2 regions of the Bradyrhizobium sp. th-b2 genome follow, and region 1 is predicted to be linked to the other one. Evidence: predicted binding sites of a transcription regulator. Region 1 holds the regulator's gene; the other holds the start of a gene.

Region 1 (7,664 bases):
CCGACCTTCTCCGGCTATGTCGCGGTGCAGGTGCCGGAGAACGCGAGCAAGATCTACACCGACGACGCCGTGCGGCAGATGTTCGCCACCGCCCAGATCCGCAACGAGGTGCCGGTCGACGAGCAGCTCGGCATGATGCCGTTCAAGGTCACCGAGCTCAGTGGTTTCAAGAATATCCGCATGCTGGCGCCGGGCGCGGCACTGCTGATGGCCGACGGCGACGAGAAGGCCCTCGAGACCAAGCCCTTCTTGCTGCTTGGCATCATCGGCTCGGCCCCGGCCACACCCGATGATCGCGGCCGCTTCGCCCAGCAGATCGCGACCACCATCCCCGGCGTGCGCGACGGGCGGATCACCATGTCCGAGCCGATCCGGATCGACGGCCAGGCCGGCTTCGAGACCCGGATCGACGCCGTCAGCGGCAAGGACAACACCCCGGTGACCATCGTGCAGTGGCTGCGGTTCGGCGCGCAAACCTCGATGCGCATCATCGGCAGCTCGCCGCGTACCGATTGGGAGAAGGCCTTCCCGCGCTTCCGCGCGGTGCGCGACGGCATCCAGCCGCGCGGCTGATCTCTTTCGTAGAGCCCTCCGAAAAATCGGACTTTCGCAGCTCCACGAACGGAACTAGCCTCCTCGCGCGATATCACACAAAGCGAGGAGGGCGCGATGTTGGATCGACGACGGATTGTTGCAGGCTTTGGCACGATGGCGCTCGCGACGCTGGTTCCCAGGAATCTCTGGGCCGCCGCGATCAAGCCCGACGACGGCTCCGCGCTGCTCGTGATCGACGTGCAGAACTGCTTTCTGCCCGGCGGCAGCCTCGCGGTGAAGGACGGCGAGCAGGTGGTGCCGGTGATCAACAAGATCGCCAAGAGCTTTGCCAATGTGGTGATGACGCAGGACTGGCACACGCCCGGACACGTCTCCTTTGCCTCAACCCACTCCGGCAAGAAGCCGTTCGAGACCATCGACCTCGCTTATGGCAAGCAGGTGCTGTGGCCCGATCACTGCGTGCAGGGCACCGACGGCGCCTCGCTGTCGAAGGAACTCGCGATCCCGCAGGCCGGGCTGATCATCCGCAAGGGATTTCACAAGGACGTCGACAGCTACTCCGCCTTCACCGAGGCCGACGGCAAGACCACCACCGGGCTTGGCGCCTACCTGACGGCGCGCAAGATCAATCGCGTGTTCGTCGCCGGGCTCGCCACCGATTTCTGCGTGGCCTGGACCGCGCTCGATGCGCGCAAGGCCGACTTCGAAACTTATGTGGTGGAGGATGCCTGCCGCGGCATCGACACCCAGGGATCGTTGGCCAAGGCCTGGGCCGATATGGACAAGGCCGGCGTCAAGCGGATCCAGTCGTCGGATATCGCGTGAGACATTGGATCAGGCGGTGATGTCGGCGCCTGGGGCGGCCTTGGCGCCGCCCTTGGAGACACCGACCAGTGCCGGACGCAGGATGCGCTCGCCGATCATGTAGCCGGCCTGCACGACCTGCACCACGGTGCCCGACGGCACCGACGTGTCCGGCACTTCGAACATCGCCTGCTGGAAGTTCGGATCGAACTTCTCGCCGATCGGGTCGAACTTCTTGACGCCGTTCTTTTCCAGCGTGTTGAGCAGCGAGCGCTCGGTCAGCTCGACGCCTTCGAGCAGCGCCTTCAGGCCGGGATCGGCCGCTTCCTTGGTCTCGGCCGGCACTGCGTCGAGCGCGCGCTGCAGATTGTCGGCGATGTCGAGCACGTCACGGGCGAAGCCGGTGATGCCATAGGTCTTGGCGTCGGCAACCTCGCGGCGGGTGCGCTGACGGAGGTTCTCCATCTCGGCCAGCGTGCGTAGCGTCCGGTCGCGCGCCTCGGCGAGTTCCTTGGTCAGCGCCTCGACCGATCCCACCTCGGGATCGTCAGGCATGATGTAGGGCTTCGAGACCACGGGCTCACCCGTCGGCGCCGAATTCTCGGTGTTGTCATTGGCCCGGTTCGGATCGGTCATGGCTTGCCTTCTCGAAAACTCGCGTCGGTTCAAATCTTGGGGATTGCTGCCCGGGATATCGTGCTTTGAGCGGCGAAAATCAAGCGCAACATACCGGTTAGGGCCAGCGCACCTCCACTTCGCGTCAAGAAACCCGTCAAATAAAACCGAATTTCGCTCCGATCAGCCGCCCAGCATCTTGCTGACGATGCGCGCGGCATAGTCGACGGTCGGGATCACCCGAGCATAGTTCAGCCGCGTCGGTCCGATCACGCCGAGCACGCCGACGATCCGACCCTGGGCGTCGCCGTATGGCGCGATGATGGTCGAGGAACCCGACAGTGAGAACAGCTTGTTCTCCGAACCGATGAAAATCCGCACGCCCTCGCCGCGTTCGGCGCGGCCGAGCAGATCGATCACGCCGCGCTTGGTCTCGAGATCGTCGAACAGCGACTTGATGCGCTCGAGATCGTCGAGCGCGTGCAGATCCTCGAGCAGATTGGCGTGGCCGCGCACGATCAGCTGGCGATCCTCGTTCGCGCCGCCGGACCAGCTTGCGATGCCGGCCGCGACCACCTTTTGTGTGAGCTGATCGAGCTCGGCGCGGTTTTGCGTCAACGCCGTCTCGAGCTCGAGCCGCGCTTCGGCCAGCGTCCGGCCGCGGATCCGTGCATTGAGGAAATTGGTCGCTTCGGTCAGCGCCGAAGATGGAACGCCCGGCGGCAGCGCCAGCACCCGGTTCTCGACCTGGCCGTCTTCGCCGACCAGCACGACCAGCGCCTTCTCCGGCTCCAGCCGCACGAATTCGATGTGCTTCAGCCGTGCATTCGACTTTTGCGTCAGCACCACCGCCGCGGCGCGAGTCAGCCCCGACAGCTGCGTCAGCGCTTCGCCAAGCGCCGCCTCGACGGATTGCGCACGGCCGACGGCAGCCAGCTGGGTCTGGATCGACTGACGCTCGGCCTCGGTGAGGTCGCCGACCTGCATCAGGGCGTCGACGAAGAAACGCAGGCCGAGTTCGGTCGGCAGCCGGCCCGCCGAGGTGTGCGGCGCATAGATCAGGCCGAGCTGCTCGAGGTCCGACATCACGTTGCGGACCGAGGCCGGCGACAACGGTAATGCGATCAGACGCGAAATGTTGCGCGAGCCGACCGGCTCACCGGTCGCAAGGTAGCTCTCGACGATTTGACGAAAAATATCGCGCGATCGCTCGTTGAGCTGGGCGAGCCCCGCATGCGGTGCGATCAGGCCAATCGGATCGTGATGAGTCACACTCCAGTCCCTCACAATTACTGCCTAATCTGTCGCTCCGGGAGGCCGGTGACAAGCATGCATTCAGCCCCCCGGTACCGGGCCAACCCGGGGCCGAAAACCCTTGCCGCTGCCCGTTCCCCCTCCTACAAGCACGCCCAGCCATATATCTCGGATTTTTGGAGGATTTCATGCGGCCAAGCCGCCGTGCGCCCGATGAACTGCGTCCCGTGTCGCTGGAACGCGGCGTCGTAAAATATGCCGAGGGTTCCTGCATGGTGAAATTCGGCGACACCCATGTGCTGGTGACCGCCACGCTGGAAGAGCGGCTGCCGCCCTGGCTGAAGGGTCAGGGCCGCGGCTGGGTGACCGCCGAATACGGCATGCTGCCGCGCGCCACCCTGGAACGCACCCGCCGCGAGGCCTCCGCCGGCAAGCAGGGCGGCCGCACGGTCGAGATCCAGCGGCTGATCGGCCGCTCGCTGCGCGCGGCCGTCGATCTGGAGGCGCTCGGCGAGCGCCAGATCACGGTCGATTGCGACGTCATCCAGGCCGATGGCGGCACCCGCACCGCTTCGATCACCGGTGCCTGGGTGGCACTGGCCGACTGCATCAACTGGATGAAGACCCGCAACATGCTGAAGACCAACGTGTTGCGCGATAATGTGGCGGCGATCTCCTGCGGCATCTACCAGGGCACGCCGGTGCTCGATCTCGACTATGCCGAGGACTCCGAGGCCGACACCGACGCCAATTTCGTCATGACCGGCGACGGCCGCATCATCGAGGTGCAGGGCACCGCCGAGAAGACGCCGTTCTCGCAGGACGAGTTTCTGGCGCTGATGGCGCTGGCGCGCAAAGGTGTCGCGCGTCTGGTCGACTTGCAAAAGATCGCGGTGGCGTAGTCAGATTGGTCATGCATCGCCGAATCACCGGAAGGCTCGTCATCGCCACCCATAATCCCGGCAAGCTCGCCGAGATGCGGGAACTGCTGGCGCCGCATGGCGTGGAGGCGGTGTCGGCCGGCGAGCTTGGCCTCGCCGAACCCGAGGAGACCGGCGACAGTTTTCGCACCAACGCGGCGATCAAGGCGATCGCCGCGGCGAAGGTGACCGGACTGCCGGCTTTCGCCGACGATTCCGGCCTCGTGGTCGACGCGCTCGACGGCGCACCCGGGATCTACTCGGCGCGCTGGGCCGGCGAAGGCAAGGATTTCATGGCGGCGATGACGCGGATCGAGCGCCTGCTGCAGGAGCGCGGCGCCACCGCGCCGGACCGGCGAAGTGCGCATTTCGTCTCCGCCCTGTGCGTGGCCTGGCCGGACGATCACCTCGAAGAGGTCGAGGCCCGGGTCGATGGAACCCTGGTCTGGCCGCCGCGCGGCACCGCCGGCTTCGGCTACGATCCGGCCTTCCTGCCCGACGGCTACGCGCGGACCTTTGGCGAGATGACCAGCATCGAGAAGCACGGCCTGCCGCCGCTCGGACTCGGACTGTCGCATCGCGCCCGCGCCTTCGTGAAGCTCGCGGAGATCTGCCTTGAGCCACGCTGAACGAGCAGCCCCTCAACGAAAGGCGTTTGGCGTCTACGTGCACTGGCCGTTCTGCCTGTCGAAATGCCCGTATTGCGATTTCAACAGCCACGTGCGGCATGCGCCCGTCGACGAGGAGCGCTTCGTGCGCGCCTTCGCCCGCGAGATCGAGACCACGGCCGCGCGGGCGCCGGGGCGCGAGGTCACTTCGATCTTCCTCGGCGGCGGCACGCCTTCGCTGATGCAGCCGCAGACCGTCGGCGCCGTGCTCGATGCGATCGGCAAGCACTGGTCGGTGGCGCGCGATGTCGAGGTCACGCTCGAGGCCAATCCGACCAGCGTCGAGGCGACGCGCTTTCGCGGCTATCGCGCAGCCGGCGTCAATCGCGTCTCGCTCGGCGTGCAGGCACTGGATGACGCATCGCTGAAGGCATTGGGCCGCCTGCACACCGCGCGGGAAGCGCTCGACGCGGTTGCGATCGCGCGAAGCGCGTTCGACCGTTACTCGTTCGACCTGATCTATGCGCGGCCCGACCAGACGCCGCAGATGTGGGCTGATGAGTTGAAGCAGGCGATCTCGGAAGCGGCCGAACATCTGTCGCTCTATCAGCTCACGATCGAGGAAGGCACGCCATTCTTCGGGCTGCACGCCGCCGGCAAATTGCAGACGCCGGATGAAGCGACCGCGCGCGCTCTCTACGACGTGACGCAGGAGGTCTGCGCCCGCGAGGGATTGCCGGCCTACGAGATCTCCAATCACGCCCGCGCTGGCGCGGAGTGCAAGCACAACCTCGTCTACTGGCGCGGCGAGGAATATGCCGGCATCGGCCCCGGCGCGCATGGCCGGCTCGACATCGACGGTGTCAGGCACGCGACCGCGACCGAGCGGCGCCCCGAGGCGTGGCTGTTGAATGTCGAGGAACGCGGTCACGGCGTCGTCACCGATGACGGCCTCAACAGCGAAGAGCGCGCCGACGAATTTCTGCTGATGGGGCTGCGGCTTGCCGAGGGCATCGATCCCAAGCGCTATGCGGCACTGTCCGGACGCCAGCTCGATCCGCACCGGATCGCGATGCTGCGCGAGGAAGGCGCGATCGACGTCGATGCCGACGGACGGTTGCGCGTCACGAAGTCGGGATTCCCGGTGCTCGACGCGGTCGTCGCGGATCTCGCCGCCTAGAGCCTATCCCGTTCCGATGAATCGGAACGGGGCTCTAGATTCTTGTTTTGACGCGTTTTCTTCACGCGAACCGGCATCCACTTCGCTCGAAAACGCTCTGCGTGCACGCTGCCAAAATATCGAAAACAACCCCATGCAAAGTAGCTGGCGGGTGCCGGCGCTCGACAAGGCAGCTTGGCCGCCTGACGAAAACTAAGCCCCAAAACTCTTCGGCGAGCCCGCAACCGGCGTGCCGCCGCCGGACGCCACTTTCATGACCGCAAGGCCGCGTTCATTGGTGCCGTCGGAGCGGAAGCGGAACAGGCCGTCGATGCCGGCAAAGCCGGATGGATTGGTGAGCGTCTCCGGCGCGAAGCGCTGCGCGCCTTGGGTGCGCGCCAGCGCCGCCATCAGCGCGACGGCATCATAGGCCAGCGTCGCGGTACGCACCGGCTCGCCGCCATATTTGGCACGATAACGGCCGGCGAAGCTGCGGAAGCCGGACGGATCGGGCGCGGCGTAGAGGCCGCCCTGCAGCACGGGGCTCGCGAACACCCGCGGATTGTCCCACAGTCCGGTGCCGAGCAGCTGGATGTTGCGCAGGTTGGCGCCGGCCGCGGTCAGCGCATCGGCGGTCGCGACGACCGAATCGCCATCGTCGGCGATCAGCAGCGCATCGGCCTGGCCGAGCGCCTGCGCCACGGTCCGCGTCGGCGTTGCGCGATCGGCGCCGTATTTCTCGAATGCGACGACGCGGCCGTTCTTGCGGCCGACCGCCTGCTTGAACGCGGCCTCGACCACATTGCCATAGGCGTTGTCGGGTACCATCGCAGCGAACGAGCGCTTACCGATCCCGGCGGAATAATCGACGATGCGATTGATGTCGGACTCCGGCAGGAAGCTCAGCAGATAGACGCCGCGCCCGGCCACGCTTGAATCGGTGGAGAATGCAATCACTGAGGTTCCGCGCGGCCGCGTCAGTTGCGCGACGGCTGGCACCGAGCCCGCGAACAGTGGTCCCAGAATGATCTCGGCGCCTTCGGACAGCGCCTGCTGGGCACCCTGCGCCGCGCCTTGCGAACTGCCGCCATCGTCCTTGATCAGAAGCTGAATGTTCGGGTTCTGGAATTCCGCCAGCGCCATTTCGGCGGCGTTCCGCATCGACTGGGCGGCGAGCCCGGCATTGCCGGACGCCGACAGCGGCAGGATCAGCCCGATCTTGACTTGCCCGGTACCGACGGCTTGCGGCTGTTGCTGCGGGCCGGCGGGCCCTGCATCCTGGCCGCCGCCGAACGGGCTGGAAAACTGGCTCAGGCTTTGCTGGATTCCGGAGCAGGCCGACAGCAGCGGCGCGCCCAGGATGAGGCCAAGCGCAGTCCGCCGGGTCGTGCCCGACGGCGGGGACTTGGGGTGGTGCGGGCCTTCCATCGTCTCTCTTCTCTTGACCGACCATGATCGGCCAGGACTCCATCCAGCTCTGATGAGGCGGGTGGATTCAGGCATATTGTCGGCGAATAGTTAACCGGAACAAAAGGATTATGGCCCCGCGGCGCCGTTGCCGCGACCCACATTTCCGGAGCAGCGACCTTCAAGCAACACCCCTGCGGGTGTGGCGCAAGCGCTGCCATCCCTCTAGATTGGCATTATGCGCGCAAAAGCCAGTTCCCTCCACAGTCCGGACGCCACGGCGGGCACAGCGGCCAAAACCTTTTCGATCGGCGGCCAGCTGCTGGCCGCGCCAAGCGCTAC
Region 2 (7,664 bases), on a different contig from region 1:
CTTGCGATCCCGGCGACGCTGCAGGACTCGCTGATGGCCCGGCTCGACCGGCTGGCGCCGGTCAAGGAGGTGGCGCAGATCGGTGCAGCGATCGGCCGCGAGTTCTCATATGCGCTGCTGCGCAGCGTGGCCGGGCGCGATGATCTGACCCTTGGCGCGGCGCTTGCCCAGCTCGAAGAGGCCGAGTTGCTGTTGCGCCGGGGCACGCCGCCGGATGCAAGCTACAGCTTCAAGCATGCGTTGGTTCAGGAAGCGGCTTACGAGAGCTTGCTCAAGAGCCGGCGGCAATTGCTCCACAAGCACATTGGCGACGTGCTGCGCGACAAGTTTGCCGAGATCGCCGAGATCGAGCCGGAAGTCGTTGCGTACCATTTCACCGAGGCAGGGCTCGGCGACACCGCGCTGGCGTGGTGGCGCAAGGCCGGTCAGCAGGCGCTGAAGCGCTCGGCCTATTGCGAGGCGATTGCACATCTCGGCAAGGCGGTCGCAATCGCCGATGAACTGCCCGACGAGCCGGGTCGGATGATCGGCCGGCTCCATCTGCAAATCGCGTACGGCCGCGCGCTGCGAGGCAGTCTTGGGCACAGCGCCCCCGAGACGGTGGCCGCCTGGACACGAGCCCGGCATTTCGCCTCTGATATCGACGATCCAATCGAACTGGCGCCGATCCAGTCGGGCCTTTTCAACGCCTGCTTGACCCACGGCGAGCTCGCGCCGATGCGGGAGTTGGAGGAGGCGATCATGGGCGCGGCGGAACGGCATCCGGAATCGCCGGTGGCGACGATCGTCGCACGCTGGAGCAGCGGGGTGACCGCCTGGTTCGCGGGCGATTACCTCACCGCGCGCATCCATCTCGAGCAGGCGTTCGCGGCCTATACGACCGAGCCGGATCCGGCAACCTTCAAGGCATCGACGCTCGACCTGCCGTTCGTCATCATGAGATTTCTGGCCTTGGTGCTTTGGCCGCTTGGCGAGATCGATCGAGCCCGAGAGCTCGCGGGCGCAGCGGTGAGCGTCGCCGGGGAGCAACGCGCGCTCGCGCGTGCCAATGCTCTGGTTCACAAGGCCGTTTTCGACGGGCTGTGCGGCAGCAGGTTGCGGCAGACCGAGACGATCCTTGCCCTGGGCCTGGCGCAAGACCACACGATGCCGCTGTATGTTGCCGCCGGCACCTACCTCAATGGTCTGGCCAAGTGGCGCGCCGGCGACCGGGCGGCAGGTCTCGCGGAGATGCAGCGTGGCTGGACGTTGCTTCACGAGAACGACTGCTACCTCTGTGAGCCGTTCTGGGGATTGCAAATTGCGGTGGCGAGTGCAGAGGCCGGGCATGTCAAGGCGGGGCTCGACATCATCAATGAGCTGATCGACGCGACGGAGCAGTCCGGGCAGCACTGGCTGGATGCCGAGCTATACCGCGTGCAGGGTGAGCTGCTGTCGCGTCGCGAAACCCCTGACATTTCCGGCGCCGAGGATGCCTACCACCGCGCCCTCCAGATTGCCCGAAGGCAGCAGACCAAGACCTTCGAGCTGCGCAGCGCGCTGGGACTTGCACGCCTGTACGCCGGCAATGGCCGGGTGGATGCGGGGCCGGAGGTGCTTGCGCCGGTGCGCGCCCGCTTCGATGCGGGGCAGGATCTCGCCGAGATCAAGGATGCCGACGAAGTGCTCAACCAGACGGATTGGCTGGTCCGTCGTCCTCGTGCATCCTGACGGACGTCGGTGGAGATAAAACAAAACCCCGGCATCGCTGCCGGGGTTTCGCATGTCTTGCAGTGCCCTGAGAGGCTGGACTTAGAAGTCCATGCCGCCCATGCCGCCGCCCGGAGGCATCGCGGGGCCGCCGGCGTTCTTCTTCGGCAGCTCGGCAACCATTGCTTCCGTGGTGATCAGCAGCGCCGCAACCGAGGCAGCGTTCTGGATCGCGGTACGGACGACCTTGGTCGGGTCGATGATGCCCTTCTTGACCAGGTCGGCATAGTCGCCGGTCTGGGAGTCGAAGCCGTAATTGTAGGCCTTGTTCTCCAGGATCTTGCCGACGATGACCGAACCGTCTTCACCCGCGTTGATCGCGATCTGGCGAGCCGGAGCCGACAGCGCCTTGCGCACGATCTCGACGCCGGTCTTCTGGTCGTCGTTCTTGGTGCGCAGGCCCTTGAGCTGCTCGGAAGCACGGAGCAGGGCGACGCCGCCGCCCGGGACGATGCCTTCCTCGACAGCCGCGCGGGTCGCATGCATCGCGTCATCAACGCGATCCTTGCGCTCCTTCACCTCGACCTCGGTCGCGCCGCCGACGCGGATCACCGCGACGCCGCCTGCGAGCTTGGCGAGACGCTCCTGCAGCTTCTCACGGTCGTAGTCCGAGGTGGTCTCCTCGATCTGCGCCTTGATCTGGGCAACGCGGGCGTCGATGTCGGCCTTCTTGCCGGCGCCGTTGACGATCGTGGTGTTCTCCTTGTCGATCATCACCTTCTTGGCGCGACCGAGCATGGCGAGCGTGACGTTCTCGAGCTTGATGCCGAGGTCTTCCGAGATGGCCTGGCCGCCGGTCAGGATCGCGATGTCCTGCAGCATGGCCTTGCGGCGATCGCCGAAGCCCGGAGCCTTGACGGCCGCGACCTTCAGGCCGCCGCGCAGGCGGTTGACGACGAGCGTGGCGAGCGCTTCGCCTTCGACGTCTTCAGCGACGATGATCAGCGGCTTGCCGGTCTGCACCACGGCCTCGAGCAGCGGCAGCAGCTCGTTCAGCGAGGAGAGCTTCTTCTCGTTGATGAGGATGTAGGCATCGTCCATCTCAACGCGCATCTTGTCTGCGTTGGTGACGAAGTAGGGCGAGATGTAGCCGCGGTCGAACTGCATGCCCTCGACGACGTCGAGCTCGGTCTCGAGCGACTTGGCTTCCTCGACCGTGATCACGCCCTCGTTGCCGACCTTCTTCATGGCGTCGGAGAGGAACTTGCCGATCTCGGCATCGCCGTTGGCCGAGATGGTGCCGACCTGAGCGATCTCCTCGTTGGAGGTGACCTTCTTGGAGTTCTTGACGAGGTCGGCGACAACGGCTTCCACAGCCAGGTCGATGCCGCGCTTCAGGTCCATCGGGTTCATGCCGGCGGCAACCGACTTGGCGCCTTCACGAACGATCGCAGCCGCGAGCACGGTTGCGGTGGTGGTGCCGTCGCCGGCCGCGTCAGCGGACTTGGAGGCGACTTCGCGCACCATCTGGGCGCCCATGTTCTCGAACTTGTCCTCGAGCTCGATCTCCTTGGCGACGGTGACGCCGTCCTTGGTGATGCGGGGAGCGCCGAACGACTTCTCGAGCACGACGTTGCGGCCCTTGGGGCCGAGCGTCACCTTGACGGCGTTGGCGAGGATGTCGACGCCGCGCAGCATCTTGTCACGCGCATCGACGCCGAATTTGACTTCTTTAGCTGCCATCTGAATTTTTCCTTGGAATGGTTTTACCCTGGAGGAATCTTGGGGAGAGAGGAGGCGCTTAGGCCGCCTTCTTCTTGGAAGCGGGGACGTCGAGGACGCCCATGATGTCGCTTTCCTTCATGATCAGCAGGTCTTCACCGTCGATCTTGACCTCGGTGCCGGACCACTTGCCGAACAGGACGCGGTCGCCGACCTTGATGTCGATCGGGATCAGCTTGCCAGCCTCGTCGCGGCCACCCGGGCCAACGGCGATGATTTCGCCCTGGGAGGGCTTTTCCTTGGCACTGTCCGGAATGATGATGCCGCCAGCAGTCTTCTCTTCGGCGTCGATACGCTTGACCACGACGCGGTCGTGAAGCGGACGGAATTTCATGCAGTCCTCCTAAACTTTTGTGGATGCTGTAGATTTTTGGAGTGTTGGCAGTCCAGCCCGGCGAGTGCCAAGCCAGCTGCGCAGGAGATAGGCCAAGCCTGGGCGGCGGGCAAGTGCCTCTAGCAGAAAAATTGGCACTCGCGAATGACGGCTGCCACGATCATTTCGGCATCCTTAATGCCGGCCCGCGGGGTCGCCGAGGCTATTAGCAGATGCGGTAAGCTGCTGCCAACGCAAGAAATTTCAACAACCTATTAAACATTTGGGCTTGAGATTGGTTAGTCGCGTGCGTCACATTTCTCTCATGTGAGCGCATCCATTGCCGGTGGTCCGGCTGGGTCCGGCCGCCAGGTGAATGCGCTCCGTCACAGGAGGTTGGCATGGTCTCGCGAGTTGGTGGGGTTGCTTCCGACGATTTCCGGAAGCAGTTGCTGGGGTACGGGCTGACGACGGCGCAAATCCTCTATCGGATGCCGGATCATCGCTCGTTGCTGCAAACCTATGTCTGGCAGAACTACGATCTGTTTCCGAAATTTCCGGTGCTGCAGGATTTCCTCGCCTTCTGGCAGGAGAAGCTCGAGGGCCCGCTGTTTTCGGTGACGGTGGCGCATTCCAAGCTGGTCAAGCCGGCTGAACTGCGCGCCGTCGACGGCGTGTTCCGGCTGCATTGACATAGGCCTTGGACTTGGACCTTGCGGGCAGGGCGCAGCTTGCGCCTTTGCTCACCAGCGCTGCGCGACTTGTGTTAGCCTCTCACCGTCAGAAAAAAGACGGGAGGCGAACAATGGCCAAGAAGACGGCATCACGATCCGCAGCCAAGACCGCGGTAAAGAAGAAATGGACGGGGCTAGGAGCCGGCGCCAAGTCGTCCGCGCGCAAGACCATCAAGTCCAAGGGCCGCGTGCCGGCGGCGAAGAAGAACGCGCCCAAGACCGCGACAAAGACTGCAACAAAGGCGGCGAGCAAGGCACGGCCGAAGCAGCGCGTCGCCATCAGCCATCACCGCGAAGAGGATTTCAAGGCCGACGGGCTGCGCACCTACGCCAAATACCGCGACCTCGGCATCGCCGCGGCCTCGCATGGCCTCGCTCAGGCGCACGTCATCCGGCTGCAGGGGCCGTGCAATCCCGATGAAGTGTCGAAGCTGCACTTCCACGACGTCGACTTCCAGATGGTCTATGTGCTGAAGGGCTGGGTGAAGACCTACATGGAAGGCGAGGGCGAGACGCTGATGCAGCAGGGTAGCGCCTGGACCCAGCCGCCGCGCATCCGGCACATGATTTTGGACTACTCCGACGACGTCGAACTGCTGGAGGTGATCCTGCCGGCCGAGTTCAAGACGGTGGAGTTGAAGGCGTAAGCCTCGCACTGTCATGGCCGGGCTTGACCCGGCCATCCATCCTGCTTCGCAAGACTCTTTCCAGGTTGATGGATGCCCGGGTCATAGGCGAGCGGAAGCGACGCCGTCCTTCGGACGGCTGTGCCCGGGCATGACGATTTTGTAAGTGGCGGCCATCGGTTTCGTAGCCCGGATGGAGCGAAGCGAAATCCGGAAATCGCGCACACGATCAGCATGGCCCCGGATTTCGCTTCGCTCCATCCGGACTACGGCTGTGTCATCATCCCGACGATCGCCCCCATCAGGCATGTCGTCAGCGTGCCCGATACGATCGACTTCAGCCCGAGCGCATTGATCTCGTCGCGCCGCTCGGGTGCCATGATGCCGAGGCCGCCGATCATGATGCCGAGGCTCGCGAAGTTCGCAAAACCGCACATCGCGTAGAGCATGATCAGCCGCGAGCGCGGGTCGAGCGCGTCGGGACCGAGCTTCGACAGGTCGACATAGGCGATCAGTTCGTTCAGCACGGTCTTGGTGCCCATCAGGCTTCCTGCCGTGATCGCCTGCGGCCACGGCAGGCCCATCAGCCAGCACACCGGCGCCATGACGTAACCGAGCAAGCGTTGCAGCGAAATCTTCGCGCCGCCGATCTCGGGCAGCAGGCCGATGATCGCGTTCGCGAGATAGACCAGCGCGACCAGCACCAGCAGCATCGCGATGATGTTCATCAGGAGCTCGAGGCCGGCGGCGGTGCCCTTCACGATGGCGTCCATCGTCGACGACACCTGAACATCGGGATCATCGAGCGATCCGCCGGTGTGTCTGTCAGACGTTTCCGGCACCATGATCAGGCTGACTAAAATTGCGGCCGGCGCGCCCAGCACCGAAGCGATGACGAAATGCGCGGCGGCGTCAGGGATCAGCGGTGCGAGCAGCGTCGCATACAGCACCAGCACCGTGCCGGCGATCCCGGCCATGCCGCCGGTCATCACCAGAAACAATTCGCTGCGGCTGAGCTGCGCCAGATAGGGGCGGATGAAGAGCGGCGCTTCCACCATGCCGAGGAAGATATTGGCGGCGGTCGAGAGCCCGACCGCGCCGCCGACGCCGAGCGTACGCTCGAGCAGCCAGGCCATGCCGCGCACCACCGGCGGCAGCACGCGCCAATAGAACAGCAGCGTCGTCAACACGCTCATGACGAGCACGATCGGCAGCGCCTGGAACGCGAGGATGAAATCCGAACCCGGTGCCTTGGGATCGAACGGCGCCGGGCCGCCGCCGACATAGCCGAACACGAAGGCGGTGCCGGCGCGCGTCGCCGCCGCGATGATGCCGACGGCATCGTTGATCGCGCCGAAGGCCTGCGTCACCAGCGGCACCTTGATCAGCACCAGCGCGGTTGCGACCGTGACGACGAGCCCGATCGCTGCCTGCCGCAGCGACACGACGCTCCGATTCTCGCTCAACGCCCAGGCGACCGCCAGCAACGCCACCACGCCGAACGCCGATTGCAACTGCAGCATCATGCCCCCAGGAACCCGCGCGGGATTATGGCAGGGGCCTCGCGCAGCGCAATGCTGTTGCGCGCTTGGCAGGCTGGTGAAGAAGTCTTTGCTCGACGTGCGATGAGTGCGATGTCGTCGCCGTTGAGGAGGCAGATCTCCCGTTCGAGTGAGCCGTCATCCTTTAGTTCGGCCCAACCGTCACCTTCGGCGGGCTCCATTTCGTCGTTTCCCTGCCAGCCGAACTCGATGGCGGCGCCGTGCGCAACCATACCGCAAGGACAGGAAGCCAGAGGTGTGTTACAGGCGACGATCGGCGACCTTGCATCCGCTCGCGACGCCGGAGGACAGCATCATGCCGCTCTCGTCGGAACTGTTCACAAAGGAAGGTCCGGGCAAAAAGCGTCTAGCCGACTGCGCCGTCAATCATCAGTTTAATATCTTTAAGGACAAGACGCCGAATTTTCCCGGCACGGAGGACGCGGTCGGGCGAATCCAGACCGCGCTGCGGTCGCTGGGTTTCACCATCTCCGATGCGGCCGGCGTTTACGGAGAGTCGACGGCGAAGGCGGTGTTCGCTTTCAAGAGCGCTCATCGTCCCAAGCCGATCCTCGGCCCTGGCCAGACAGTTCCGGACCGTGTCGTCGGCATCCAGACCGTCGCTGCACTCGACAAGGCAATGGCCGGAAAAGGCCCGAATCCCGGTCCGACGCCTCCCGGTCCGACGCCTCCCCCTCCGACGCCTCCGCCGCCCGCGCCCAAACCGACGGACCGCGTCTGGAAGTTCAGCCTCAAACTACAGACGAATGCGGATAGCATATTTAGCTTCAGGCTAGAGCTGACCGATCCCGACGGCAACAGCGAAAACTTTCTCACTTCTAAACCTGTGAAGTTTGCGAATACCTTGGGTACGCCAGTCAACTGCATCCAGGTCGGAACCATGAAGTTCTCGAACGAGGTTTCCCTCGACGATATTCTCGGCTGCCTCGCCGGTGTGGCGCTCAAGCCTGGCGACCGC

What was found. The regulator HrcA, encoded in region 1, represses chaperone genes, less so after heat shock. The targets are predictions, from matches to a motif close to GTTAGCACTCNCNNNNNGNGAGTGCTAAC.
Region 2: a site for HrcA is predicted at 3,849-3,877, ahead of groES (co-chaperone GroES). Genes of this name have one in related genera too.

What each region holds. Positions count from the first base shown of each region.
Region 1 is NZ_AUGA01000016.1:128,993-136,656, reverse strand. It holds gene K359_RS0120405 (hypothetical protein) at 1-573, shown strand, start outside; gene pncA (bifunctional nicotinamidase/pyrazinamidase) at 670-1,380, shown strand; gene grpE (nucleotide exchange factor GrpE) at 1,390-1,995, opposite strand; gene hrcA (heat-inducible transcriptional repressor HrcA) at 2,158-3,246, opposite strand; gene rph (ribonuclease PH) at 3,417-4,130, shown strand; gene rdgB (RdgB/HAM1 family non-canonical purine NTP pyrophosphatase) at 4,142-4,777, shown strand; gene hemW (radical SAM family heme chaperone HemW) at 4,764-5,936, shown strand; gene K359_RS0120370 (penicillin-binding protein activator) at 6,129-7,343, opposite strand; gene rsmI (16S rRNA (cytidine(1402)-2'-O)-methyltransferase) at 7,561-7,664, shown strand, end outside.
Region 2 is NZ_AUGA01000020.1:63,995-71,658, reverse strand. It holds gene K359_RS0123725 (adenylate/guanylate cyclase domain-containing protein) at 1-1,710, shown strand, start outside; gene groL (chaperonin GroEL) at 1,792-3,432, opposite strand; gene groES (co-chaperone GroES) at 3,491-3,805, opposite strand; gene K359_RS0123710 (usg protein) at 4,186-4,476, shown strand; gene K359_RS0123705 (cupin domain-containing protein) at 4,590-5,165, shown strand; gene K359_RS0123700 (NupC/NupG family nucleoside CNT transporter) at 5,411-6,667, opposite strand; gene K359_RS52775 (hypothetical protein) at 6,667-6,918, opposite strand; gene K359_RS0123690 (peptidoglycan-binding protein) at 6,969-7,664, shown strand, end outside.